DNA from 2 places in the Companilactobacillus miaonis genome. Region 2 is predicted to be linked to the other one. Evidence: riboswitches for the same ligand, from Rfam matches in the RefSeq annotation. Region 2 holds a riboswitch; the other holds the start of a gene.
The links. A riboswitch is a leader RNA that binds a small molecule or an ion and turns the genes downstream of it on or off. The one in region 2 is predicted to bind lysine.

Region 1 (12,315 bases), on a different contig from region 2:
AACTAGATACTGGTGAGAATAAGACCGTCGAATTCAAAGTTAAATCACCGAGTTCAGAGTATTCAGGAATTATTTTAGGTGGTATCACAACGACTGCTTCAGTTAGCCCAACGAAGTCAAAGAATATCAATATCAAGAATCAGGTTCGCTATGTCAAAGGGGTAGTTTTGCGCTCCAAAGATGATGGTGTGATGCCCGAGATGCATCTAACTTCAGCTGCTCCAAGAGCTGTTGCTGGATCAACTGGGATTTCCTATTTATTGGATAATACGGCACCGATAAACATCAATAAAGTGACCTTGACGGCCAAAATCAAGCATGGCGATAAAACTATTAACTATAATCAAGAAAACCTGCAAATCGCTCCTAATTCGCAATTCAACTACTTTATTCCGATTAAGGACCTAAGTGCAGGAACTTATAAAGCCCATTTGACTTTGAAGAATGATTCTGGCTTTGAAAAGTCCTTTGACCGTTCGATTACGATCCAACAAAAGCAAGTCGACGCTGTCAAAAGTGCTACACAACCAAAGCAACAATCCAACAATAAACAGTGGATCGGTATTATTGTCGGAATCTTGATTCTAATCGCTGTAGCTGTGTGGATGTACTTATACTATTCACAAAAGAATGACAATGGTGATGGACCAAGAGAACGTGGTCGTGTTGTAACAAAGAAGAACGATAAAACATCCCGTTCAGGTAAGACTCGTTCGGAACGTCATAAGAAATAAATTTTATGTTAAATATTCTATTCAAATTGAAAGTGGATTTGGATAGAATATTTTTGTTTATTTAAATAAATTTTATTGTAATTTGATAAGAATATTTCATTTAATCGTCCTATAATAAATTTGTATTAGGGGTGATTGAATGAAAAGTAGTGCAAAATTTACGATAATACTTGCCTGCTTTGTTTTGCTAAGCGGAATATTTTTCAATCCACAAATAGTCGCCGCGGATGACATTTCTGATGTCGTCAAAAGCGCACCAAATGGACTATCAATTTCCAAGTATTTTACGGTTGGACAATTTGAACTTAACGATAATGAAGACTCAATAGCTTATCCTTTTAAGATTAATTCATCGGAAATTGTTGATGCCAAGGGTGACACAACGTCTGATGGTAAAGTTTTACGGCTTGCTACTGGTGGTGAAACTAATCCGGTTACATATGGTAGCGGCAGTAATGAAACAGTAGTCAAAACGGCGCAAGTCGGGGCTGCATGGTCTAAACGTGACAGTCAAAATTACATTGATATTTCCAAAAAACAGACGGTTTCAGTTTGGCTATACTTTGGTTCAGCTGATGGAGATGATCCTACCAAAAATGGTGAGGGAATCTCTTTAGTTTTACAAAATGATAATCGTGGTGAAAGTGCCATGGGTGCTTCTTATCAAGGACTCGGTGTCATGGGCTACGATCAATCACAGACTAATCAAACGAAAAATTTAATAACTAATAAATATTCTGATGATACTTCTACAAATTCAACAATTAATTCGCCTGAAAATGCGGCTTCAATGGCAATTCAAAATAGTATGTCCTTGAATTTTGAAGCTCAATCAAATAGTTTGATTTCAACAGTTAGAGTTCCACAAATTGTGGGGTATGGGTCAAATTACTACCCAGGATTGGGACTTATCGCTAACAGACATAAGGAATTCACCTTGGGAAGTTTTGATACGGCTCATGATACGTATGCAGCACCAAGTGATTATCCTGAACGTGATTTACTTTTGAGTAGTAGTAATTTAGGTGAGCATCCCTTGAGAATGGGAAATTCAGCCAATCCATACGGAACAATTTATTTCAGTTATCCAGCTAATGCTTCAACTTATAAGACTTTAAATCTGGATGATTTGAGAAATGATGATGCCTTCAAACCAAGTACTGATACTTCTAATCCTTGGTCATTAATCAATTTAAATAAAAAAGGTAAAGCACTTTCAACCTTCCAAGTTGGTGCCCAAAATGCCAACTTGGTTGATGGTGAAGATGCAGAAGGAAATCCCCTCTATTGGCACCATTTGACCTTCACTTGGAATCCAAAGACAGATACAAGTCCTGCTACAATTCAATATAAATTTAACGATAAATTCCCCGATGGCACGATCAATAACGGTCAAGGTAGTGACTACAACGAAATTACGGAAACCATTCCAGTTGATGTAAGTCAATTTGGAACTTTAACGGATAATAAAGTTTACTGGGGTTTGACTGGTAGTAACGGCACTAATGACGATAGTTACAGTAAATTAGCTATCTTTGAGTCGATGCCAGCTCTTGCTACCGCTGATATTGATACGACCCTCTATGATAAATCGGATAATAACAAGGCCATCACAGATTCGTCGAGTGATAACAAAGTCTATAATAATGACAATTTAGCTTTCGACTATCACTTGACTTGGGATGCTGATGAATCGTGTGAAGACTGGCAAGATATTGTCGCTAAACTCAATTTACCTAGTGATGTCGATTACAATTCTGCTACGATCACGTACCACAATAGTAATGGCGATAGCACACCTGCAACGATTGCCAAAGTTGCCGATTTAAGCAGCGGTAGTTGGAAATACACTTTGGCAAATAATCTTGGTAATAAGAGCGATACCAATGGCTATACAAGTGCTGATATTATCGTCAATGGCACCGCTGATAATCAAACCGATTCACCAATCACCGTTGATCCAGAACCGGCCAGTTTCAGTGGTTCGAATGCGATTGAAACAACAAGTACACCAAAATTTGTGATTGACGGCAAAAATGTTGTTAATAAATATTTGGACCTCGAAGTGACACCAACATTGCAATTTCAAGACGTTAACTACAAGACTGCCAACACAATTTTGTACCGCAAGAGCGATTTCAATTTGACAGTAACCAGTTTAAAAGAGCCGTGGAAATTAAGCGCCTCGACCACTGGTTTATACAAGGGCACGCAACCATTTTACGGAAACTTGATTTATAAACAGACAGATACCAGCAAGCCAATCATATTGACCGACGATGCCAAAGTAGTTGCCCAAGACAATAAGTCGTACACGACAAAAACAACCGACGACATCGCTTCAAACTGGGACAACAACAGCGGGTTATTGTTATCCAATGATGTAGATAAAATAGATTCCGCCGGAACCTATTCAGGCACCATCAATTGGACAGCGATTAATTCAATTTAGAAAAATAGCACCTATTCAAGATCAAAATCTCGAATAGATGCTATTTTTTAATTTATATTTTAAATCCTATTCAGAATAGAATTGTAATTCCTATGGAAGACGGCATACCACACCAAAATAGAACTAAAGTGCCTTTTTCTTCTTGTTACTATCTTTTTTTTCTTTAAGTTTCTTAACGTAAATCTGATTCAATTGAATCAATAACCAAATATAATCTGGTCGAGTTGAAGAAATATCCCAGGAAATAACTTTCAAATTCTCAGGGTACTTCTTCTTTTCGATGTCCAAAGGCAAAACATCAAGCGATGTGATCAGAACATCCACATCATCGAAAACATTACTTGGTACTACTTCGACGAAGCCCAAGGTACGAATATTTCTCAAAACGACCTCAGCCGCTTGATTACCTGGATCGATTAAGACTTTAACTTTGATAATATCTTCTTGTCTAATAGTTGAAATGTAACTTGGCAAAACTTGATATAAATCTTTTGAAATTAGTTCAGCCGCATTGTAAATTCCCGGAAACTCATTTTGGTCAACATTGGAAAAGAAAGTATAAACGTCTTTGTATAAGTCAGTAAAGTTTTGTTCATTACCCTCGGCGTACATTGTATCCAAATGCATTATCGAGTATGGTGCCATGATGTAATAGAATACAATATCACGCGTCACGTAGGTCATGATATGTTTCAAAGTTTTTTGGTTGTGATAGACCGACATATCATCGTGATAATGTTCTTTCAAGAAATCTATAAAGTGATAAACGAGTGCATAGAATTTAGGGTTGATACGAGTATTCTGATTGATAGGCTGGACGAAAGCCGTGTCACTAGGTTGGAAAGCTGTCTTTCTAAATAGATTGATCAATTTATTTTCATTGATCAAAGCGTCCAAGGGAACAATCGGATACTCCTCATGAGTTAAAATGTCTTCACCCAAATTTTGATTTTCGAAAACTACGTTGTAGTAAGGTAGTTCTTCGATGTAATTACGTTTTATCAAACGGATTCGAGAAATAGCTAGAAAATATTTAAGCTGGAAGTGGACGATCGGATTGTCGAACTTGATTCCAGCTTTGTCGATGATTTGGTCGATAGAATTCTCTTGAATCAAAGAGAATGGCCATTCTTGAGCATGGTAAGTATACCAGTAGACGTAATATGCCATCCACCGGATATTTTTTTCGTTACCTTTGATTTCTAGGGTAGAATTAGAAATTTTTAGACCAAAATTTTTGAGAAATGCTCTGAACTTCGACATACGACGATTGAGGGTAGACTTACTGGTGAAATGATCATTACTGAAACTCTCAAACGATGGGTTCGTACTGGTCAAGCCATAATTGAAAGCTTGAAAAACTACCGGGTTCTTAACTAAGTATAGACGGTACGTGTCGATGGAAATTTTACTAAAGTCAATCGATTCGATTTTTGTGTCTGATGAGTCGATATCAGGGGCAACTTCAATAAAGTCTTCGAGCAATGCTTGGAAAATGTTATATGTTTTTTGGTATGTAAATTGTAATCTACTACTAATATTACTCAAATTTACTTCACGAGGAGGTAACGATTTAATGACTGTAAGCATTCGATATTTCTCTACGTCTTGCTTAACTAAGAAAATTTGCTCCAACATGTTTGTTTTCCCCCGGCAATGTTAAATTATTAAGATTAATAAATATAGGAAACACTACTTGCTACTATCTTAACATTTATTTATAATATTTTGTAATCAGATAGAGGCGCAATTTTTATTAGTCATGTTTTGGAGTACATGAGGGTACATTGAAAAGACATAAAAGGGAAAGTTGCCGAAATCATTTTATCCCTTCTTGGTAAGTTGATTGGGCTATTACTTAAGAGGTAATGGACTGTCGTTTTGAGTGTAGTGCTGGTTTTCTTCTTGAAAACGAGCTACGAATGGCAGATTCCTGTGCTTTGCTACACTTTGTAAATCACACGCAAAACCGGCGTGTAATTCACAAAGTTAGGCAAATGCTCGGAATCTAAGCGCCATTCTCCGCTCTCTACGTTGAGCTATTGATTATTGGGATAATTACAAATCCTTATTGTCAGTAGTTCCTCTGATAATAAGGATTTTTTTATATCCTAAAATAAAGGGGAATGAAAGATGGAAAATAATGATGTGAGTCGTTCGCTTAAGACTCGTCATCTATCAATGATTGCGTTAGGTGGTTCGATTGGAACTGGTTTGTTTGTTGCCAGTGGTTCTTCAATCTCAACTGCTGGACCTGGAGGAGCTCTGATAGCTTATGTGGCTATTGGTATCATGGTCTATTTCTTAATGACTAGTTTGGGTGAGATGGCTACTTACATGCCAGTCTCTGGTTCATTCGCTACCTACGCAACTAAATTTATCGATCCAGCCTTTGGTTTTGCTCTAGGTTGGAATTACTGGTTCAATTGGGCTATCACGTTAGCGGTCGATTTGTCGACAATATCGTTAGTTGTGAAATACTGGTTCCCAAGTTGGACTTCATGGAAAATCAGTTTAACTTTTATGATTTTGTTGTTAATAATTAATTTTATTTCGGTTAGTTCTTTTGGTGAAACGGAATACTGGCTTTCATCAATTAAAGTTATTACTGTAATCGTGTTCTTGATCGTCGGAGTATTAAGTATTTTAGGTATTTTGGGTAATCAACATTTTGTTGGTCTAACTAATTATACTTACAAAAAGGCTCCATTTGTCGGTGGAATACCGGCTATACTAAGTGTCTTCGTTGTTGCCGGGTTCTCGTTTCAAGGAACTGAATTGATTGGGATTACCGCTGGTGAATCCGCTACACCGGAAAAGAGTATTCCCAAGGCTATCAAGCAAGTGTTTTGGCGGATTCTTTTATTCTACATCTTGTCAATTGCCGTGATTGGTGCCTTAATTCCTTACACTAGCCCTAATTTGCTCGGGTCAGGGGCTGGCGACATTGCAATCAGTCCGTTTACGATCGTCTTTAAGAAAGTCGGAATCCCGTTAGCTGCAGGGGTAATGAACGCCGTTATCTTAACTTCAGTTATCTCCGCAGCTAACTCAGGACTTTATGCAGCGAGTCGTATGCTGTGGTCGATGAGTAAACAGGGGATGGCTCCGAAGGCTTTTGCTAGAACTAACGGTCGTGGTGTGCCTGTTTTCTCACTACTTTTGACAGCCCTGATCGGTGCGATTGCACTTTTCACGAGTTTTTACGGTGACTCATTCTACGAACTACTAGTTGCGGCCAGTGGTTTGACGGGATTCATTGCTTGGTTAGGAATTGCCTTTTCTCATTATCGTTTCAGAAAAGCTTATCTAGCTAAGGGTTACAAGTTGGAGGATCTTCGTTACAGGGCTAAGTGGTTCCCATTCGGTCCAATTCTTGCGATTATTTTGGGTATCATTATCATCTTGGGTCAAGACGTTCGCTCAATGGTCAACTTCAATGTTGGTCGTCTCTTGATCAGTTACAGTGGGTTGATTATTTTATTCGTCTGCTGGGCTTACTACAAGATTCGTTACAAGACAAAGTTCTTGAAGTTAGAAGATATTGATGTGGCTCACGAGAAAAAACATAACCATTACTAGTTGTAATTTAGATTCGTTTAACTTATTATTAATGTAAATATAACGCTAAGAGAGTGCCTACTCATAAACCTTTCAGAGAGATGATGGTCGGTGAAAATCATTAAGGTCTTTATTCCAGCATTCTGGCAACGGGTAATGCCGTTCGGGTTGATCCGATAAAGTCTGAAAGTGCAGTGTATTAGGTTTACACTGAAACTGGGTGGTACCGCGAATAAGTCGATTCGTCCCTCTTTGGAGAGATGAGTCGACTTTTTTTGTATTCTTGCGTAAAAAAAGGAGAAAATGTATGTTAGATATCAAGCTAATCAGAAAAGATCCTGACTGGATCAAAAATAAATTAGCTTCACGTGGTGTTACAAGTGAAGAAATCGACGAACTATTAGGTTACGATACTAAACGTCGTGAACTACTAGTTAAGAGTGAAACTTTGAAGGAAAAGAGAAATACTGTTTCTCAAGGAATCGCTACTAAGAAACGTAACAAAGAAGATGCTAGTGAAGAAATCGCTGCTATGAAACAAGTTGGTAGTGACATTAAGAAATTAGACGCTGACCTTGAAGATACTGAAGGTAAGATGAACTATATTCTGGTTCGTTTGCCAAATATTCCTGACGACTCTGTTCCAGTTGGCCCTGATGAAAGTACTAACGTGGAAATTAGAAAAGTCGGTGCAGTTCCTAAGGAAAACTTTAAGCCAAGACATCACTGGGATATTGGTGAAGAACTAGGCATCTTAGACTTTGAACAAGCTACTAAAGTTGCTGGTAGTCGTTTTGTTTATTACATCGGAATGGGTGCAAGACTAGAACGTGCGGTTTATAACTTCATGCTCGATCAACACCAAAAAGAGGGTTATACCGAAGTAATCCCTCCATACTTAGTAAATAACGGTGCCATGTTTGGTACTAGTCAATTCCCTAAGTTTACTGAAGATGTTTATACGGTTATGGTTGATGAAAACCCATTGACTTTGATCCCTACAGCTGAAGTTCCTTTGACAAACTACTTTGCTGACAAGATTTTGGACGAAAAAGACTTGCCTAAATACGTTACAGCACTAACACCATGTTTCCGTTCAGAAGCTGGTTCTGCTGGTCGTGATACTCGTGGTTTGATCCGGATGCACCAATTTAACAAGGTTGAAATGGTTAAGGTCACAAAGCCTGAAGAATCATACAACGAATTGGAAAAATTGACTGCTAATGCTGAAAACATTTTGAAGCAACTAGGCCTTCCATATCACGTAATCGTATTATCAAGTGGGGATGCAAGTTTCAGTTCAGCTAAGACTTATGACCTTGAAGTTTGGATGCCTGCTCAAGACAAGTATCGTGAAGTTTCAAGTTGTTCAAACTGTCTAGACTTCCAAGCTCGTCGTGCTCATATCAGATATCGTGACGAAAATGGAAAGACAAGACTTGCTCACACATTGAACGGTTCAGGACTTGCTGCTGGTCGTACCGTAGCTGCAATCCTTGAAAATTATCAAAATGAAGACGGTTCAGTAACAATTCCTGACGTTTTGGTACCATACATGGGTGGCGTAACAAAAATTACTAAAGAAAATGCCAAATAAGTATTGACTCAATCTTGATAGATTGATAGAATTTAATAGTTCTGTTAAAGAGCTATTGAATTATTCCGGATTAGCTCAGTTGGTAGAGCATCTGACTGTTAATCAGGGTGTCGTCAGTTCGAGTCTGACATCCGGAGTTATAATACTTAGGAAATCCTAGGTGTCTTCAATATTTACATCTAGTTCATTAGAATTAGATGTATTTTTTTTAGGATTTCCATTTTTTGCCGTGTTAGCTCAGTTGGTAGAGCATCGGTATCGTAAACCGGCGGTCACAGGTTCGACTCCTGCACACGGCATATGTAACAATTTCAAAACATTTCAAAAATAGCTAGATTCGTTGATATAAGCGGATTTAGCTATTTTTATTTTTGCCAAAATTTCATAAATATGCAAAGTACTTTGCGCAGATTTTGCGCGATAAAAAAAACTGTTCATTAATCGCGAACAGTTTGAAGAAAACATTGTTAATTTTTATTTATTTGTTAATAATTTTTTGAACTTATCATTATCAGACATCAAAATTGGAGTTATATTAATTTCTTTCTCACTTTCAAAGATATATTTTATTTCATCGTAATTATTTATTTTTTTAGAATCATTTAAAACAGCAAAAAAACTAGCATTTTCGACTATTGATGAGCTGAGTTTTGCATCAATTACGAAAAGCTTAGAAAAATCAATTCTATTTGGTTGTGTAATAATGTTGACTAACTTTTTTTTACCGCCAAGTTGTGGGATTGAAAAATCAAAAAGTTGTATTTTTGCTTATTAAATAAGTAAGAGAATTATGTCTATTTAAATTTTGAAGTATTTGGGATAAAAAATAAAACTGGAATCTAGTTCGGAGTACGGCATCTATTCACCAATAAAACAATAGAAGTAATACTATTTTGTAACATAAATTGTAACAAGTTTGTTAAGCCAATTTAACACACTTTCGTTACATTTATTATATAATAATCATATTAGATAATGAATTGATAAAAACTCCCAAAGGAGAGGCACATTTTTGTGTTTCTCCTTTTTTTATTTGCTCAAATTTTTTTGGGTGTTATGGTTATAATTGTGAAGATTGTAGTAAAGCGAATTGAGGGATAATTATGGGTTTGATCAACAAGACTTACCATGGATTAGGTACAACAATCAATTTAACAGTGGCAAAACCCGCTGGTGCCAAGGAATTAGACGCTGGATATAAATTGATTCAAAATTTTGAAAATAAATTAACTGTAAATCGAGATATTTCTGAAGTTATGTCAATCAATCACAATGCTGGAGTTGCACCAGTAGTCGTGCCTGAGGATACTTATCAATTGGTTAAACGGGCTGTTTTGGTCAGTCGTAAGCACTTGGGTTTCAATGTAGCAATTGGTCCACTGGTCAAATTGTGGAAAATTGGTTTTAAAGGTGCCAATAAACCTAGTGATGATGATATCAAACAACGTTTAGAAATTATTGATCCCGAGCGAATTGTTTTGGATGATGAGAAACATTCAGTTTATTTAGACGACCCAGGGATGGAAATTGATCTTGGTGGAATTGCTAAAGGATATATCGCCGATAAAATCAAAGAATTGTGGCTTAAAATGGGCGTAACTTCTGGCATTATTGATCTCGGTGGCAACGTCTTGTTAGTTGGTAACAGCCAACATCCGGATGGGATGTGGAACATTGGGATTCAAAATCCGATCAGAGAACGAAATGTGTCGCTGGGAGTATTGCATACTTCTGCTAAATCAATTGGTACTTCAGGGATTTATGAGCGCAAATTGGTGATTGATGGACATGAGTATCATCACATGTTTGATTCAAAGACTGGTTATCCGATAAAAAATAATTTGGCTAGTGTAACGATTGTTAGTGATTTATCAATCGACGGTGAAATCTGGTCGACAATTGGATTTTACCAAGGTATAGAAAACGGTTCCAAATTGATTGAAAAACAGCCGGGAGTGGAAGCAATTTTTATTACGAAAGACTTACAATGCTTTGTTACTAGCGGGTTAAGAGATAAATTTAAATTGATATAGTATGATATATCAAAGATATTCCAAAAATAGATTGATTTATTATGTGAATAAAATTACAATGGATTCGTAAGATAAAATTATGAATAAGGTGATTGGTGATTATGAATAAATTTGTTGCTATTGTTGGCTCGAATTCCAAGAAGTCAACTAACCGTGATTTGTTGAAATACATGAAGAGACATTTTCAGTCAGCTGCTGAGATAGAACTTGTGGAAATTTCAGGATTACCGTTATACAAAAAGAGTCCTGATAAATTTGTTCCTCAAGCGGCTTTAGATATTGCCAAAAAGATTGAAGCTAGTGATGGAGTGATTATTGCGACACCTGAATATGACCATTCAATTCCAGCTGTCTTGTCGAGTGCATTGGCCTGGTTATCCTACGGAATCCATCCTTTAGTCGACAAACCTGTGATGATTACTGGAGCATCTTATGGTTCACTCGGATCATCCCGTGCTCAAGCACAATTGCGTCAAATTCTTGATTCACCTGAAATAAAGGCTCGTATCATGCCAAGTTCAGAATTCTTGTTAGGACATTCACTACAAGCATTCGATGCGGATGGTAATTTGAAAGATAAAAAAGTTGTCGAACAATTAGATGGCCTTTTCCAAGACTTCTTGCAATTCGTCAATATTGCTAAACAGCTAAATAACGCCAATGACGTTAACAAACAAAAAGCTGAAGAATTTTCTTGGGACAAAGACTAGGAGGGTAAATTATGAAATTAGTAGGTATCGCTGGTTCAATCGCTGACCAATCATACAATCGAACACTTTTGAATTTTATTGCTAAGCACTGTAAAGGAATTGTTGACATTGAAGTTTTAAATATCAATGACGTACCAATGTTTAGTCAAGACAATGATCAAACCAATACACCAGTTATTCAAAATATAAGTAATAAAATTAAGGCTGCTGATGGGGTAATTATCGCTACTCCTGAACACAATCATACTGTTCCCGCAGCTTTGAAAAATGTTATCGAATGGCTATCGTACAAGATTCATCCGTTCGATGGCAAACCAGTTATGATCGTCGGAGCTTCTTATCACGTTCAAGGTTCATCCCGCGCACAATTGCATCTTCGTCAAATTTTGGAAGCACCCGGTGTTAATGCTATTGTCCTACCTGGGAACGAATTCTTATTGGGTGATGTCAAAACTGCCTTTGACGACAATGGAAATTTAAAAGATGAAGGCACTGTGAAATTCCTCGATTCAACGGTCAAGAAATTTATTAAATTTGCGAAGGTGATCAACATGATTGACGAAACTGACGATTACGAAACAGAAGACCTGACAGCTTCAGGCAAAGCTGACACAACAGTTGAAGGTGTCGATATGAAAGCTGACGACTGGTTGGATCAAGCGGCCAAGAAGGTAAATGCAGTTGAAGGTGACACGTATGTTAAATTGGATAGTGGTTTACTAACCGTCAATCAATTAAACTACATGTTGAAGACGACACCAATCGAATTGTCATATGTCGATGAGAATAACCAATTTATCTATTACAATCACTTCTTGCCAACTGAAAAAATGTTAGCTAAGAGAACACCTGCTCAAGTCGGAGACCCACTATCTGATGTTCATCCCGATGTAGCAAGAGTTATCAAACATGTTAAACAAGTGATCAGCATTTTAAGATCAGGCAAACAAGATTTAGTTTCAATGCCAGTGCCTGGAAATAACGAAACAAAACATATCATGCACTACTATAAAGCTATGCATGACGAAGAAGGTAATTACAAAGGTGTCAACGAATGGGTATTAGACTTGATGCCAATCGTTAACGAGTACTTAAAAGAAACCGGCCAAATGTTAGTCCCAGATCCAAACAAGAAAGTCGACGCAACAGCTGGAGCTTCTAAAAAAGACGATGCACCAGCAGCTCCAAAACCTGCAGCAAAGCCAGAAGTAGATGCCACTAGTGGAGC
Region 2 (12,315 bases):
ATCCGGAGTTTTTTTTTACCTTGGAGAGTTGTCCGAGTGGCTGAAGGAGCATGATTGGAAATCATGTATACGGGTATTGACCTGTATCAAGGGTTCAAATCCCTTACTCTCCGTAAGCATAATGTCTTTGCATAAATGCAGAGACATTTTTTATCTTAAGGCTTCCCAAGGTAATTTCGACAAATTGTCTACTTGATGTTACAATGTAGTCGAAGAAAATGCGCCCATAGCGCAATTGGATAGAGTGTCTGACTACGAATCAGAAGGTTGTAGGTTCGACTCCTACTGGGCGCATAATATAAAAGAGGTTCACGATTTTATCGTGAACCTCTTTTTTTATTTTATACTTTGAACAAAAGCTTGATAATCAGATTCCTCACCAGTTTGAGTGATAGAGATGTTTGTTAAATCATTTTCGTGCAATTTTTGCTCATCTATGTTTATTTCATGAGTGAAAGTTGCATTGCCGATTAACTTGATCAAACTTTTTTCTTTATCAGTATTTAATTGAATATTTGTCTTTACCATACCGCCTGGATTGTAAACTGAAATATCTTTAGTTGAATCAAATTGCTTATTATGAAGAATTGCAAATAATAAACTAGTAGCGGACATTCCGGTTCCACAGGCATTAGTAAAACCAACCCCACGTTCGAATGTCTGGACGAACAATTTGTTAGTTCCTAAGATCTTGCAAAAACTAACGTTGACTCCTTCAGGAAAATAAGGATTTTTAGCATTTAATTTGGTACCTAAATTGTTTAATTCATCATGATCAATTTCTTCGACGAATTTGATCAAGTGAGGATTAGGAACAGCAACTGCAGAATAAGTTCCGTTACCGAATTCGGGTACTTCTTGATCGATCATTTCGTTTAAATCACGATAGGAAAATGGTAAAGCGTCTTTTTGAAATGAGATTGGTGATATTTCGACACTAAAAGCAGGAACGCCGGAATAGAAATCTTTGGCACGCTTAACTGCTAAATTTGATTCTAAAGTCTCAACTTTGAATTCATTTAACTGATATTTATCTGATAAGTAACGACTCACTGTCCGTAATCCGTTACCACACATTTTAGCTTCACTACCATCAGCATTGATAACACGCATTTTACCAAGACAGTCAATACTTGTATCGACCACTAACAAACCGTCAGCCCCATTAAGAACATTTTGGCAAAGATTGATTGCCAGTTGTTTTATTTCAGTATCAGTCAAAGGTTTATCTAATAAGGATTGATCTAAGATAAAGAATTGATTTTCAGAACCATGTACTTTTAATAATTTAACCATGTAAAAAACCTCACTTAATCAAAAAATGTTTTATAGATTTGTCGAACGGCTTCGTCGGCATCAGAAACTTGGGTTCCAATCATAATTGAGATTCGTGAAGCCCCTTGGTTGATCATATGAATAGCAATATTATTTTCAGTCAATGAATCGATCACTTTACCGATCGTATCGACGTTATGTGCGATTCCTTCACCAACCACCATAATGATTGCATAATCGTTTATCCATTCTAAATAATCTGGATTTAAAGTTTCTTTGACATCACGACACAATTTTTGGATAGTATCTTTATCTAACTTACTGCGATCGAAAATGACAGTTAGATCATCAATACCTGATGGCATGTGTTCGTACGAAATATTGTACTTATAGAAAATTTTTAAAAGTTTCAAAGTGAAACCGACTTCTTTATTCAGCAGGTAACGGTGCAAGTAGAGTGCTGAGAAGCGTTTGGAACAAGCAATACCTGTAATTTGATTGGCAGGATCAAAAATAAATTGTTCTGGAACAATCATTGTACCGGGTGCTTCAGGATTATTGGTGTTTTTAATATTAACGGGAACTTGTCCTTTAACAGCAGGAATAATCGCCTCGTCTTGAAAAACTGAAAAACCGGCATATGATAACTCACGCATTTCTCGATAAGACATTTTTTTGATAGCTTGTGGGTGTGCCACGATTTTATTATTGGCGACATAAATTGCGTCAACATCAGTGAAATTTTCGTATAGATCTGCATTTAGACCACGACTTAAAATTGCACCTGTGATATCAGATCCACCTCTAGAGAAAGTATAGATCGAACCATCTTTGCTGTAACCAAAGAAACCAGGAAAAACTAATCGAGAGTCTTTTGGTAAATCGAGGCGACTCAAATTTAAATATGTCTCAGGAGCAATATCGGCGTCATTTGGTTGACCTTTTACAACAATACCGGCAGCTTTTGGATTGATAAAAATGGCTTTGATGCCTTGAGAATTTAAAACATCAGTTAACAACATGGCATTCAAGTATTCACCGTGAGCCTTAAAGACAGCCATTAAATGTTCATCATCGGAAAAATCAGTCGTAGCTAATTTTTCTAATTTATCGTTTAAATGAGAGGTTACTGAGTCATCAAGTTTGAAGTGGTCAGCGATTTCTTGGTAGCGTGACATGATTTCTGAAACGATTGGCTGATAATCTTTTTTATTTAAAACGGACTGAGCATATTCAATTAATAAATCAGTTACTTTAATGTCGCCACTGAAACGTTTCCCCGGTGCCGAAGTTACAATTACTTTTCGTTCAAAATCATCGTCAATTATTTTAATTACTTTTTCGAATTGATCGCCTGTGGCAAGAGAACTACCACCAAATTTGATGACCTTCATACAATACACCCCTAAAAATTAAATAGTTTTTAATGATGAGTGTATCATTTTTGGAACTTATGACAAGAAAAAAGTTAATAAAGTTAGAAAAAATGATTAATTTTTAATATTGCTTGACGAATAATGAGTGTTGTTATAATCTTAATATCAATAAAGAGGTCGCAATTGACATCAGTAAATGGATGAGCTACTGCAATAGCGTTGATTTCATTGAAAGGGAAAATTGCCGAAGTGTTAGATTTTGCAGAATCTAATGAACTGGGGCGTATTAATAAGAGGATACGAACTGTCGCAGTGATTGCTGCGTTGAGCTTATAACAATTTGTGTGGACTGGGTCTCTTTGTTATTGGCAAAGAGATCTTTTTTTATTCTAAAGGAGTTTTGAATATGATTATTGATGAATTGCAAAGTAATAATGGTCACTTGATGATAGGTGGAGTCGACAGTACCGTTTTAGCAAAGAAGTATGGCACGCCACTGTATGTTTTTGATGTTGAGAAAATTAGAAAACAGATTAGAAGTTTTAAAACTGCTTTTGAAAAAAATCAATTGAAATATCAAATTAGTTACGCCAGTAAAGCTTTTGCGGTTAAAGCAATTTATCAGGTCATGAAACAAGAAGATGTTCATGTTGATGTCGTTTCTGGTGGCGAATTGTATACGGCACTGCAAGCTGGTTTTCCAAGTGAAAAGATTAGTTTTCACGGTAATAACAAGTCAGCGGATGAATTAAAGATGGCCGTGGAAAATCATGTCGGTGTGATTATCTTAGATAACTTCTTAGAGATTTCCTTGCTCAGTCAAATTTTACACACAACTAATCAAAAAATTAACGTCATGTTACGTTTGACTCCGGGAATTTCAGCTCACACTCACAAGTATGACCAAACTGGACAGACTGATAGTAAATTTGGTTTTGATGTTGAATCTGGTCAAGCTAAACGTGCTTTGAAACTAGTTTTAGCTGATCCAAATATGAAAATGATTGGGATTCATGCACATATTGGTTCACAGATTTTTGGAACACAAGGTTTTGTTATGTTAGCGAAAAAGATGATTGAGATCGCCAAAAGTTTTCAAACTGAATTAAATTATTGGCCCGATGTTATTAATTTGGGTGGAGGTTTTGGTATCAGCTATACCGAAGACGATGATCCGATCACTGCAGAAACATTTATCTCACAAATTAGTGATGAATTAAAAAATGATTGTCAAAATGTTCCCGAAATTTGGATTGAACCAGGACGTTCAATCGTTGGACCAGCCGGATATACTTTGTATTCTATTGGATCACGTAAGGATATTCCTAATTTAACCTCTTATCTATCAGTTGATGGTGGCATGGGAGATAATATCAGACCGGCTTTGTATCAAGCTAAATATGAAGCTGTCGTGGCCAATAAGATGGATCAGCCAAATCAAGAAAGAGTGCATATTGCTGGTAAATATTGTGAATCAGGTGATATCTTGATTGAGAATCTAGCAGTGCCTAAGACTAAACCAGGTGACATCTTAGCAGTTTTAGATACAGGTGCTTATGGATATTCGATGGCAATGAATTACAACCGAAATCCGAGACCGGCAGTTGTTTTTGTAGAAAATGGCAAGGACAAGTTAGTAGTAAAAAGAGAAACTTATGCGGATTTAATTAAATTAGATGGTGACTATTAAGGAGTAGCTTATGACAAAGATGGGTGCAGAAGAAATTATTAATTATATAGGAAACGCTAAGAAAATTACGCCAGTAAAAGTATATTTACAAGCAGATATTAGTGGTATTGAATTTCCTCAAGCAGTTAGTGTATTTCACAGCAATGATTTAGCAATTTTAATTGGTGATTATCAAGTTATTCTACCAATTTTACGAACACATAATTTAACAAACTACTATGTCGAAACAATAGCTCAAAATTCAGCGGTTCCGATGCTAGATATTAAAGGAATTGATGCGCGAATCGAACCAGGTGCAATTATTCGTGATCAAGTTTCGATTGGACATAACGCCGTTATAATGATGGGAGCGATTATTAATATCGGTGCAGAAATTGGTGATCGATCAATGATTGATATGGGAGCTGTTTTAGGTGGCCGAGCTATCGTCGGAAAAGATTCTCATATTGGAGCAAATGCTGTTTTAGCAGGTGTTATTGAACCAGCTTCGGCACGACCAGTTAGAATTGGTGATCACGTAATCGTCGGAGCAAATGCTGTTGTTTTGGAAGGCGTTCAAGTTGGTAATGGAGCTGTTATCGGAGCGGGAGCTGTTGTTACTAAAGACGTCGCAGAAAATGAAGTTGTTGCGGGTATTCCTGCAAAACAATTAAAAATTAAAGATCAAAAAACGACTGATAAAACAAAACTTGAAAGTAATTTAAGGAAGTTGTAAAGATGGTCTTATCAAGTGATAAATTAATTCGAATCAGACGACAGTTGCATCAGATTCCAGAACTAGCGATGAACGAGTTTCAAACGAATGATTATTTGCTACAAGTCATCAATAGCTTTTCGCAACAATATTTAGAAATTGGCAGCATACCTGATTTGCCTACGGCCATATTGGTACGAGTCAATGGTAGTAGTCCTAAACGCAACATTGGTTATCGGTGCGACATGGACGCTTTGCCCGTCGATGAAGATAATGGTTTAAGTTACGCTTCGAAACATCCACATGTTATGCATGCTTGTGGACATGATATTCATATGACAGTAGCTTTAGGAATTTTAAATTATTTCAGTGAGAATCAACCAATCGATAATTTGATATTTTTCTTTCAACCAGCTGAAGAGAGTCAAAGCGGTGGGAAAGTTGCTTATGATAGAAATGCTTTTTCAGGACGCTTTCGTGTAGATGAATTTTATGGACTGCATGATAATGCCCAGTTACCAGCAGGCGTTATAGGATGTCGTAACGGTACCTTATTTGCCGGTACAACCGAAGTCAATATTATTATTACTGGTAAGAGTGGCCATGCAGCTTATCCTCATTTAGCAAATGATAGTATCGTTATCGCAGCAAACTTTATCCAGCAAGTACAGACAATTGTGTCACGCAATATCGATCCCACTAAATGCGGTGTGATTACTTTCGGTAAGATTGATGGTGGTGTGATTAGAAATGTAATTGCCGGTTCAACGCGCTTGGAAGGTACGATACGTGGTTTAACACAACCAATGATTGAATTTATTCGTCAACGAATTACTGAAATCGCTAGTGGATTACAAAAATCATTTAATTGCCAGATTACGGTCGAATTTAATCAAGGTGGTTATTTTCCGGTTGAAAATAATCCAAGATTGACTAAGATCTTTATTGATTTTATGAAAAACGATCCTAAAGTCACTTTTCAAGAAACCGAGCCAAAAATGACGGGCGAAGATTTTGGCTACTTGTTAAATAAGATTCCAGGAACGATGTTTTGGTTAGGCGTCGACAGTCCAGGAGCCTTACATTCAGCTGAGTTTTTACCTAAAGAGTCTGCAATTGACAAAGGAATTGCAGCGATGACTAGCTTTTTGAAATATAGGATGAAATTGGAGGATAAAAAATGTTCAATGATGTAGATTTAATGACGGCGATAATTACTCCGTTTGATCAAGCACAAAAAATTGATTATCCAGCTCTGAAAAAGTTGACGGAACACTTACTCGCAACAGGCACGAAGGGTTTTGTCATTGGCGGTACGACAGGAGAGACACCAACTTTGACAGAAGCTGAAAAACTAGAATTGTATCGGAAATTTGTTGAAATAGTCGATGGTAGAGTGCCAATTATTGCTGGAGCCGGTAGTAACAATACTCAACAGACGATTGATTTTATTAACAAGTTGGCTCAGATTTCAGGAATTGATATGGCTTTGGTCGTAGTACCTTATTACAACAAGCCTAATCAACGTGGCATGAAGGCTCACTTTGAAACAATTGCTAAGAATTCCCCCTTACCAATTATGATCTACAATATTCCAGGTCGAACCGGAGTCTTGATGGAAAAGGAAACTGTCGTTGAATTATCTCAAAATCCAAATATTCAAGGAATCAAACAGTGTAATACGATGGAAGATTTGGAATACATCGTTGAACATACTCCAGCTGATTTTAATGTTTACAGTGGTGAAGATGCCCAAGCACTTTTTGCAAAAGTAATTGGTGCAAATGGAGTCGTGTCAGTAGCTTCACACATTTATGGAAATGAAATGTCGAAGATGTACAGCCTTTTGGATCAAGGAAATTATCAAGAGGCAGGGGCAATCCAACGTCAATTGACACCTAAGATGGCAGCTTTGTTCATGTATCCTTCACCTTCACCAGTTAAAGCAGCTTTGAATAAATTAGGTTATCAAGTTGGTGGCTGTCGTTTGCCAATTGTATCTTTGAATGATGAAGAAAAAGCTATTTTATTTGAAAAACTAGGATTATAGGAGGATTTAGATGATAAAAGTAATTGTTTCTGGTTTCAATGGATCAATGGGACAAAAGGCCGTTAAGATGGTCAATTCAAATGACGATTTACAATTAGTTGCAGGTTTTAATCCAGTAGTTAAAGAGCTAGATCCAGCAAAATATGGGTTAGCTAAGGAAGTAAAAATTTTTAATCGGTTAGATGATATTGATGTTGCAGCTGATATTTGGATCGATTTCTCAATCCCTAGTGCTGTTTATGAAAATACTAAGTTTGCAATTGAACACGGTATTCGTCCAGTAATTGGAACTAGTGGAATGTCTGAAGAACAGACGCAACAGTTAAAAAAATTAGCCGATAGTAAAAATCTTGGTGGGATCATTGCCTCAAACTTTGGTTTATCAGCAGTTTTGATGATGAAATTTGCGCAGGTAGCTGCTAAGTACTTTGATGAATCAGAAATTGTCGAAAAGCATCATGAAGATAAAATCGATGCACCATCTGGAACAGCTTTGAATACTGCTCGCTTGATTTATGAAGCTCGAGGACATGATCAAGTTCAGCACAGTAATAACGACCCAATGCAGACGCGTGGTGGCGATTATCATGGAACGAAGATTCATGCTTTGCGTCTACCTGGATTTGTCGCCGATGAGGAAGTTATTTTTGGTGGAACCGGTGAAACTTTAACAATTTCTCAGAGTACGACGGATCGAGAATCATTTATGACTGGAGTTAAATTAGCTATTCATGAAGTGATAAAACAAGATCATTTAGTGATTGGACTAGAGAAAATTATTTAGAAATAATTACATTAAAACTAATTAAATGAGTCTGATTTATTATAGAATTAAATTAATATAATTTAAGGAGTGTAATAGAATGCCAGAATTAGATTCAACTGTAAAGAATGTTGTAAATGAGACGCTTGATCCAATGGGTCGTTCCCAAATCAGAATTTTTGCAGAAAAATTTGCTAAGATTCCTGGAATCATCAAAATGACTCTAGGTGAGCCTGACTTCAATGTTCCTGAACATGTTAAAGCCGCCGCAATTGAAAGTATAAAGGATAATGATTCACATTATTCTGACCAAAAAGGAATTCTTGGTTTACGTGAAGCCATTTCCAATTATTTAAGTCAACGTTTTGATATTCACTATGATCCAGAAACGGAAGTCGTAGTAACGATTGGTGCTACCGAAGCTATTTTAGATTCTTTAGCTGCCATTATTAATCCGGGTGACAAGGTATTGATTCCGACACCAACTTTTGCTTTGTACATTCCAATTGTCAAAGTACTAGGTGGAATTCCAGTTCAAATCAACACTACAGACGATGGTTTTCGTTTGACTGGTGAACGCCTTCAAGAAGTTATTGATGAGGAGGGAGCTGATAAGGTTAAAGCTTTGATGCTCAATTTCCCAGGTAACCCAACAGGCTTTGTTTATTCAAAGGAGCAACTGGAAGAAATTGTTGATGTAGTTAAAGATAAAAATATGTTTGTCGTTTCAGATGAAATCTATGCTGAATTGACTTATGGACGAAAACATATTTCATTGGCAAAATTAATGCCAGGAAAGACGATTTTGATTAATGGGTTATCGAAATCACACGCAATGACAGGTTACCGGATCGGTTATGTCGTTGGACCAAAAGATTTCATTACAAACGCAGCAAAGATGCATGCCTTTGCTGTCACTGCACCTTCTAATCCAGCTCAATATGCGGCTAAAGAAGCGTTGACTAATGGAATTGATGATCCAGTTGCAATGCGCGATATTTATCAAAAGCGCCGAGACTACATTGTTGAGCAATTAAATGACATCGGCTATAAAACACTTTTGCCAGAGGGAGCTTTTTATACTTTCTCAAAGATTCCAGAAGAGTTTCATTTAACAGCTATTGAATTTGCCAATAAGTTAGCAACTGAAGGCAAAGTTGGTGTCACGCCAGGTGTTGCTTTCGGTGAAGGCGGCGAAGGTCATTTCAGAATGTCCTACGCTTGTTCAATGGATGATATTAAAGAAGCCATGAAACGTTTAAGAGCTTTTACTGAACAATTAAAAAATTGATTTAAGGGATGAAATAATATGAGTGATGGATATACAGTAGCAATTTTAGGTGCCACAGGTGCCGTGGGAACGCGTTTAATTCAACAATTGGAACAATCAACGATTCCAGTAAGTAAAGTTAAATTATTAGCGTCATTTCGTTCAGCCGGGAAAGTTTTACAATTCAAAGGTCAAGATGTGACCGTTGAAGAAGCTAAGCCAGAATCCTTCGATGGTGTCGATATTGTTTTAGCTTCAGCAGGTGGTTCAGTTTCAAAGAAATTCTTGCCTGAAGCTGTCAAACGAGGCGCAGTTTGTGTCGATAACACTAGTGCTTTTCGAATGGAAGAGTCAGTTCCTTTAGTTGTTCCTGAAGTCAATGAGGCAGCGTTATACAACCATCACGGTATTATTGCCAACCCTAACTGTTCAACGATTCAAATGATGGTCGCACTAGAACCGATTAGAAAAGCTTTTGGTTTGAAACAAATTATCGTTTCAACTTATCAAGCTGCAAGTGGTGCAGGTCAGAGTGCTCTAAACGAGCTATATTCCGAAGCAAAAGATTACCTAGATGGTAAAGATATGCAAGCTAATATTTTCCCAACTAAGGGAGATAAAAAACACTATCCACTAGCCTTTAATTTGTTGCCACAAATTGATGTCTTAGAGGACAATTTATATTCACATGAAGAGTGGAAGATGATTCATGAAACTAAGAAAATCATGCTTGGCGACATGAATTCACCAAAAATCAAAGTTACTGCAACTTGTGTCAGAGTTCCAGTTCCCATCAGCCATGGTGAATCGATCTATATTGAAGTAGAAGACAAGTCAGCTACAACTGAACAAATTCAAGACTTGATCAGAAAAGCTCCAGGAGCTGTTTTGCAAGACGATCCCAAGAATCAAGTTTATCCACAACCTATTAATGCAGTTGGCAAGCGTGAAACATTTGTTGGTCGGATTCGTCCAGATTTGGAAAACCAAGGTGCTTTCAATATGTGGGTCGTTTCCGACAATCTACTAAAAGGTGCAGCTTGGAATACGGTTCAAATTGCGGAGTGCTTAGTAGCAGACGGCTTGGTTCATAATTAGAGTTTGTTGCTCCGGACTGAATAACGGATCTATGTTTTATCTGCTTTCCGTTTATTTAGGAATAATAGTTCTATTTGAAATAAAAGAAACAAAATTTAAAACAAACTAAAAAAATAACATCTATTCTTTAATAGTACGCAATTGGTTGTTAAGTAATCATACGCATATTGAGAATAGATGCTATTTTATTTTCAGAATTGATTGAGATAAATATTAATAGATACTATCTTGTGCGGAAAACGGCAATGCAAAAAGAAAACTGCTGTATTTTAAACCTTGTTCCATTTTTTTTGCGTGATTTCTGTTAGAATATTCAGAGACAAAAAAATTTTCAAGGTGAGAATAAAAATGAAGCGAATAACGAATGTTTTCAACGAAGGTGCCTTAGACTTATTGGCAAATGCCGGAGTCGCGATACCGTATTTCTTCTGTTTGACTTTGTACAATCAAAATAAGAGTGTCTTTGTATATGCTTTACCATTTTTAATGCTGTATACTTTTCGGGCTTTAGGGATGTTGATGACTACTTTTATCACATTGCCAGCTTCGACCATGTTAGCAATGTCGAGCTTTTTTGGCGTTATAGGTTCGTTATGTATCTTGGGAGCAGGCAATCCTGTCTTTGGTATTATCGGTGGAATCCTTTTAGGATTAGCATCTAGTTGGATTTGGCCTTATTATTTGACGGTGCGTTCTCGAGGTAAAATGGATAAAGAGTTTAAATTCAATCGGATGCATTTGTTATCAGTTGTTTTGACATTAATTCTGTTGCTCGTGGTTGAATTGATTGCGACAAAGACAAAATTATTGAGTTTATCTTTTGTTTTGCTAGCGTTCCTATTTTTTGCAGCGATGGTTGGCGGTATGACGATCACTCATCGTCTGACGTTCTACCAAGGGATTGAGACGAAACAAAAATTCAGAGTTAATTCTTTATTTAGTTTGATTGTTTTGGCCAGTTTAGTGATGATGGTCTTTATTATTCGTTATTCTAGACTCCAAGCAGTTTCCAAGACTTTTGATTTAGTGATTGGTGTCGCTGCTATTTTGCTATTTTTATTCTTGGCTTATTATCAGATTGATATTCATAAGAAGATTTTTCCAGTTAGTTTGGTTGCTATCAATCGTGGTGTTGTGATGAACTTTGTCATGTTGTATGCAGTATTTGACAGTACAGTTCGTTTTGGTTTCAATTCTTTGATGCTGATTTATGCAATTTATTTAATTGGTTTTGAATTAGGCCCAGTTATTTTGAAAAAGTATCAGTCTTTACGCTATCCATTGTTACTATTAGGCTTGTTGTTGACGCTGATCAATTTCACATACTTTATAGGTTTATTCCTATGTGCAGTCTTCGTAGGGACAGATAATCGAATTTTGAATGATACTTTATACAGTCACCCGGACTTAGATTCTGAAAGAGCATTTTTGATTAAATATCAATTGTCTTGTGTTGGGAATGTTTCTCAACAATTAGTCTATATGACGACAATTTATTTCATTAGTTATTTTACTAATATCAATGCTTTAGGATTCTTTAACAATTTGAGTGATGGGCCAACGAATGGTGTTTTGTATGCTGTTCATATTTTTATTACTGCAGTAGTTTTCATTTATGCTGCCGTGACATTTTATTTTGCCCGCGAAAAAGAATAGGCATTACAACGTTACGTATTTTTTGATTTTAATATTTTTACACAAAATAAACAGTTGCTCCGTCGATAGGGTAACGCCGATTTGTGAAAAATCAGAATGATGATTTTTCTAAAGTTACAAATTGACTACTATATATAGTATATGTGTGTTATATAGCACAATATATTGTATTTGGTAGTCTTATTTTTTTATAAAAATCTCTGTATACTATGACTGATAAAAATTATTTTGAAATGGTGGGAAAATAAATGGAAACGGTCTTAAATCAGTTAAAAACAATCCCAGTTGAAAAAAGAGATGGTACTCAAACTGATTTTTATAGTTATAAGATTGATTTTATTTTAGATAAATTAGAACTGACAAAAAATTCAAAGCAGACTTTAGAAGAAGTGCTAGTTTCTAAATTTCATAATAACGATTTAATAAAAACTAGTGAACTTCAT

Region 1: linked by a shared signal. The riboswitch ahead of U8521_RS05795 (amino acid permease) and the one ahead of lysA (diaminopimelate decarboxylase) in region 2 are both predicted to bind lysine.

The regions. Positions count from the first base shown of each region.
Region 1 is NZ_JAYKTX010000005.1:151,263-163,577, reverse strand. It holds gene U8521_RS05810 (DUF916 domain-containing protein) at 1-734, shown strand, start outside; gene U8521_RS05805 (hypothetical protein) at 874-3,186, shown strand; gene U8521_RS05800 (helix-turn-helix domain-containing protein) at 3,310-4,824, opposite strand; lysine riboswitch at 4,918-5,090, shown strand; gene U8521_RS05795 (amino acid permease) at 5,320-6,768, shown strand; gene serS (serine--tRNA ligase) at 7,055-8,344, shown strand; tRNA gene U8521_RS05785 (tRNA-Asn) at 8,409-8,481, shown strand; tRNA gene U8521_RS05780 (tRNA-Thr) at 8,571-8,643, shown strand; gene U8521_RS12755 (DUF1829 domain-containing protein) at 8,819-9,106, opposite strand; gene U8521_RS05775 (FAD:protein FMN transferase) at 9,448-10,377, shown strand; gene U8521_RS05770 (NADPH-dependent FMN reductase) at 10,479-11,087, shown strand; gene U8521_RS05765 (NAD(P)H-dependent oxidoreductase) at 11,099-12,315, shown strand, end outside.
Region 2 is NZ_JAYKTX010000003.1:160-12,474, forward strand. It holds tRNA gene U8521_RS02850 (tRNA-Asn) at 1-8, shown strand, start outside; tRNA gene U8521_RS02855 (tRNA-Ser) at 23-113, shown strand; tRNA gene U8521_RS02860 (tRNA-Arg) at 221-294, shown strand; gene dapF (diaminopimelate epimerase) at 337-1,296, opposite strand; gene U8521_RS02870 (aspartate kinase) at 1,311-2,669, opposite strand; lysine riboswitch at 2,815-2,990, shown strand; gene lysA (diaminopimelate decarboxylase) at 3,058-4,341, shown strand; gene dapD (2,3,4,5-tetrahydropyridine-2,6-dicarboxylate N-acetyltransferase) at 4,352-5,056, shown strand; gene U8521_RS02885 (N-acetyldiaminopimelate deacetylase) at 5,059-6,231, shown strand; gene dapA (4-hydroxy-tetrahydrodipicolinate synthase) at 6,216-7,085, shown strand; gene dapB (4-hydroxy-tetrahydrodipicolinate reductase) at 7,096-7,869, shown strand; gene U8521_RS02900 (aminotransferase class I/II-fold pyridoxal phosphate-dependent enzyme) at 7,949-9,139, shown strand; gene U8521_RS02905 (aspartate-semialdehyde dehydrogenase) at 9,158-10,216, shown strand; gene U8521_RS02910 (hypothetical protein) at 10,565-11,872, shown strand; gene nrdD (anaerobic ribonucleoside-triphosphate reductase) at 12,121-12,315, shown strand, end outside.